Regions from separate parts of the Paenibacillus sp. FSL L8-0502 genome, predicted to be linked through region 1. Evidence: riboswitches for the same ligand, from Rfam matches in the RefSeq annotation. Region 1 holds a riboswitch; the other holds the start of a gene.

Region 1 (2,204 bases):
GAAGTATTTGCACATCATTTACGGTATGGATTATCTTGCCCCTGAGAATTTAAAGCGTCTGAAGCAGCGTCGAACGAACAAAAAGGAGCGTCATGCCCTGATGGAAGGAGCGCTTGGTATGGAAGGCGTGGAACGTTTTGTCCGCAAGGATACGGTAGATCGTATTCATGAATGCGTCCTTGCCGCACTATCTCTGGAATCAGAGCCGATTGATCCAAGATTGTAGTTTGCGAGGGAGGGATTGAGATGGAAAGGGGTACACCGTTAATTGATATTGGTGTGAACTTGATGCATCGTTCGTTTCATGCAGATCGGGAACAGGTGGTAGAGAGAGCCGCGGCTGTAGGGATTTCACCGCTGATTATTACCGGGACCAGTGTCCGCAGCAGTCGGGAAGCTTCTCAGTATGCAGCGCGTTATCCGGGCAAGCTGTATGCGACAGCTGGCGTGCATCCCCATGATGCCAAAGACTGCAGTGCAGACACGATTCAGCAGCTCCGCCAGTTGGCGGGTCAGCCGCAGGTCGTATCCATAGGGGAATGCGGATTGGACTATAACCGTGATTTTTCGCCACGTGATGTGCAGCGCCGATGGTTTGGCGAGCAAATCCAACTGGCGGGTGAGCTGAAAATGCCGTTATTTCTGCATGAACGAGATGCACATGAGGACTTTGTCGCTATGCTTCGGGAGTATCAAGGGCTTGTCGATAAAGCGGTAGTGCATTGTTTTACCGGCACGGAACAGGAATTGCGTACGTATGTAGAAATGGGACTGTATATCGGAATCACCGGCTGGATTTGCGACGAACGGCGGGGGAAGCATCTGCGTGAACTGGTCAGAGATATTCCCTTGGACCGTCTGATGATTGAAACGGATGCTCCATTTTTGACCCCGCGTAATTTGCCTGTGAAGCCTAAAGAAGGGCGTAATGAGCCCATGTATCTCGCTCACATTGCTGCTACGATAGCCGAATGTACAGGTCGAAGCATGATGGAGATCGAAATCGCGACGACGGAAACGGCTAAACGTTTCTTCGGATTATAGGATTGTCAAAGCCATAGATGTGGTATATATTATAGTGAATTAAAAAGCATTGTCGGGAGCTTGAGAAAGTCAGGCTGAGAGGGTGGCCCTTGCCACTGACCGTGAAATCTGATCTGGGTAATGCCAGCGTAGAGAAACCAAGAACACTATACAGGAATGCCGCTTTTTTTTGCGGTTGTCGATAGATTCAATGTATGTCCTAGCATTTTACCTTGATCCTGACTTGGCTGGGTATCAGTGTAGTAGTTTAGACTACTGGTTATATAAGGCATATCGACGAATGATGTTTTGTATGGTGCTTCACCTTTTACTGCGCATAAAGCTTGCCTGGAGATTCAGCTCCAGACAAGCTTTTTTTCATGGCCAAGAGGCCAACTATAAGGAAAAAGGGGAGCACGCAATAATGAATACTGCTGTAAGAGCGTCCAAAGGGTTGAAACTGACGGATATTTTGGTCACGATTGTGATCGCTGTTGTGTTCGGGTTGATCTACAAAATATGGGGACCTGCCTATGATTTGATGAAACCATTGGGTCTACACGCCGAGCAACTGATGTATGGCATGTGGTTTATGGCAGGTACGTTTGCTTATCTCATCATTCGCAAGCCGGGTGTTGCGATTTTGGCAGAGGTGGCAGCGGCAACGGTCAGTGCTTTTTTGGGAAGCGAATGGGGTATGTCCACCTTGTACTATGGCCTGCTGCAAGGCTTGGGAGCGGAGCTGTTTTTTGCGGCTTTTCTGTATCGGAACGCAAACCTGTGGGTTGCTTCGCTAGCTGCGGCTGGGGCGGCTGTCACTTCTCTGATTTTAGACTTCAGCTACGGGTATATTGATCAGCTATCGACTTGGAACTATGTTTTGTATATTGGATTTCGGATGATTGGCAGTATTGTGATTGCCGGGGTATTCGCGTTCTATCTGGCTAAGGCATTGGAGGTAACCGGAGTCACGCGAAGTTTGAGGCCTGCAACGGAACAAGATTATAAGGGGCTGGATTGATGAGCCGGGCAACCGAAGATGTGGTGGCTTCGATCACCCGGCTACGGTTGAAATTCCCCGGTGAGCAAGAGCTGCTTTTTCACAATATGTCTTTGTCTGTCCGCAAGGGGGAAAAGCTGCTGCTACTGGGACCGAGTGGATGCGGTAAATCAACACTGCT
Region 2 (2,204 bases), 200 kb from region 1:
AGTGACGAGCCGGCGGTGTTGTTACAGCCTGCAATGGAAGGACTGCGTGACCGTCTGGGCGAAACGGTCAGCTTGTACTTACGGGACGGCAGCATGCGTATTCGCATACAAGCCGTGCAGAGCAATCAGGCGATCCGCAGGGTTGCGCCTGTGGGTGCGCGTATGCCGCTGGCTGTAGGAGCCTCCAGTAAGGTGCTGGCTGCCTTTATGCCGCCGCAGGAGCTGGAAGCCCTGCTAAGCGGGAATGAATGGCCGCCCTCGGTAGACGCGGAGGTCTATAAAGCCCAGCTGCAGGACATTCGCGAGAAGGGCTATGCGACCAGCTATGAAGAACGGGAGCCAGGGGCCGCTGCTGTGGCAGCACCAATTGTGAACCGGAAGGGACAGGTCACTGCGGCTTTATCTGTATCCGGTCCGGTCAGTCGGCTTGCACCCGAGACGCTACATGACTTTGCTCCGATTTTGATCGAAGCGGCGAAGGAAATGGGGCTTATGCTTCCGTAACAAGAATGAATGCAGTTGAAGCAAGCAGAGTGATTTGATGAGGAGCGTCTCCTTGCTAAATGGAACCTAGAAGGGTTGCCAAAGCCATAAATTTGAAGTAATCTGATAAGGATGGCGGGATGTCTGTTATGTCCGCCTCATGTGAATAGAAGTATCACAGTTACTGGGGGAGCCTGTAATGCCGGGCTGAGATGGAATCGTGCAAGATTCCGGACCCTTTGCACCTGATCTGGATCATACCAGCGTAGGGAAGTAATCGGCCATTGAAATGTATACGCAGTTGCTGTCTACGGTGACGCATTGGAATAGGATTATTCCACATGTGCACGGTCTGGATAGCTGCCTCGTTAGATTAGCCGGTTCCCTCGGGAACCGGCTTTTTTGCATAGATCAGCGCCACCCTGGGAATGGTTCCGGATCGGTGTGTCATTTCATCGAAACAGGAGGAATGGACAATGAAGCCGACAGAAGTAGAAGGAACAAAAGGAACAGAATTTAAATCAGCAGAAGTAAGGTTGGCAGGAACAAGGGAAGTTGGGGTAGAGAAGACAAACGGGGAGCAAGCCAGTGGGGTAACGCCCTTTCCAGGGAGCCGTAAGGTATATATTCAAGGCTCGCGGCCGGACATTGCCGTCCCAGAGCGGGAAATTGCTCTTCATCCTACACATACGCCGCAGGGCACGGAGCATCATGAGCCATTGCGTGTGTACGATACGAGCGGTCCCATGACTGACGAAGCCTATCAGGTCGATATCCGTCAGGGCCTGCCTCCATTACGGCGAGCTTGGGCACTGGAACGGGGCGATGTGGAGGCTTACGAGGGACGCGCCGTCAAACCGGAGGATAATGGACTGAAACCTGGCTCCAAACGGGAGACAGTTGAATTTCCCGGCGTGACCAACCGTCCGCTTCGTGCTTCGCAAGGTCGTACAGTGACGCAAATGCATTATGCACGGCAAGGGATCATTACGCCCGAAATGGAATTTGCGGCGATCCGCGAAGGGGTGGAGCCTGAGTTTGTACGGCAGGAATTGGCGGCTGGACGAGCCATTTTGCCTTCGAATATCAATCACCCGGAAAGTGAGCCGATGGTCATTGGGCGTCATTTTCACGTGAAGATCAATGCGAACATTGGTAATTCTGCGGTTACCTCCTCGATTGAGGAGGAAGTGGAGAAAATGACCTGGGCTGTGCGTTGGGGCTCGGATACAGTTATGGACCTATCCACAGGCCGTAATATCCATACCACACGTGAATGGATCATTCGGAATTCTCCTGTACCGATTGGAACTGTGCCGCTGTATCAGGCACTTGAAAAGGTGAACGGCGAAGCAGAAGCGCTGACGTGGGAGTTGTATCGCGATACGCTGATCGAGCAGGCGGAGCAGGGAGTGGACTATTTTACAATTCATGCGGGTGTATTGCTGCGGTATATACCGATGACGGCGAATAGAATGACGGGAATTGTGTCCCGTGGCGGGTCGATCATGGCAGCCTGGTGCCTTGCGCACCATCAGGAGAATTTTTTGTATACACATTTTGAAGAAATCTGCGAAATTATGAAAGCCTATGATGTGGCCTTTTCTCTCGGGGATGGTCTACGTCCAGGTAGTATCTATGATGCGAATGATGAAGCACAGTTTGCAGAGCTGGAAACGTTGGGCGAGCTAACGCAAATCGCATGGAAGCATGATGTTCAG

Evidence for each region. A riboswitch is a leader RNA that binds a small molecule or an ion and turns the genes downstream of it on or off. The one in region 1 is predicted to bind thiamine pyrophosphate.
Region 2: linked by a shared signal. The riboswitch ahead of thiC (phosphomethylpyrimidine synthase ThiC) and the one ahead of NSQ57_RS04740 (ECF transporter S component) in region 1 are both predicted to bind thiamine pyrophosphate.

The regions. Positions count from the first base shown of each region.
Region 1 covers NZ_CP151958.1:1,058,269-1,060,472, forward strand. The annotation lists gene NSQ57_RS04730 (polynucleotide kinase-phosphatase) at 1-226, shown strand, start outside; gene NSQ57_RS04735 (TatD family hydrolase) at 247-1,044, shown strand; TPP riboswitch at 1,087-1,198, shown strand; gene NSQ57_RS04740 (ECF transporter S component) at 1,448-2,044, shown strand; gene NSQ57_RS04745 (ABC transporter ATP-binding protein) at 2,044-2,204, shown strand, end outside.
Region 2 covers NZ_CP151958.1:862,992-865,195, forward strand. The annotation lists gene NSQ57_RS03830 (IclR family transcriptional regulator) at 1-504, shown strand, start outside; TPP riboswitch at 660-772, shown strand; gene thiC (phosphomethylpyrimidine synthase ThiC) at 960-2,204, shown strand, end outside.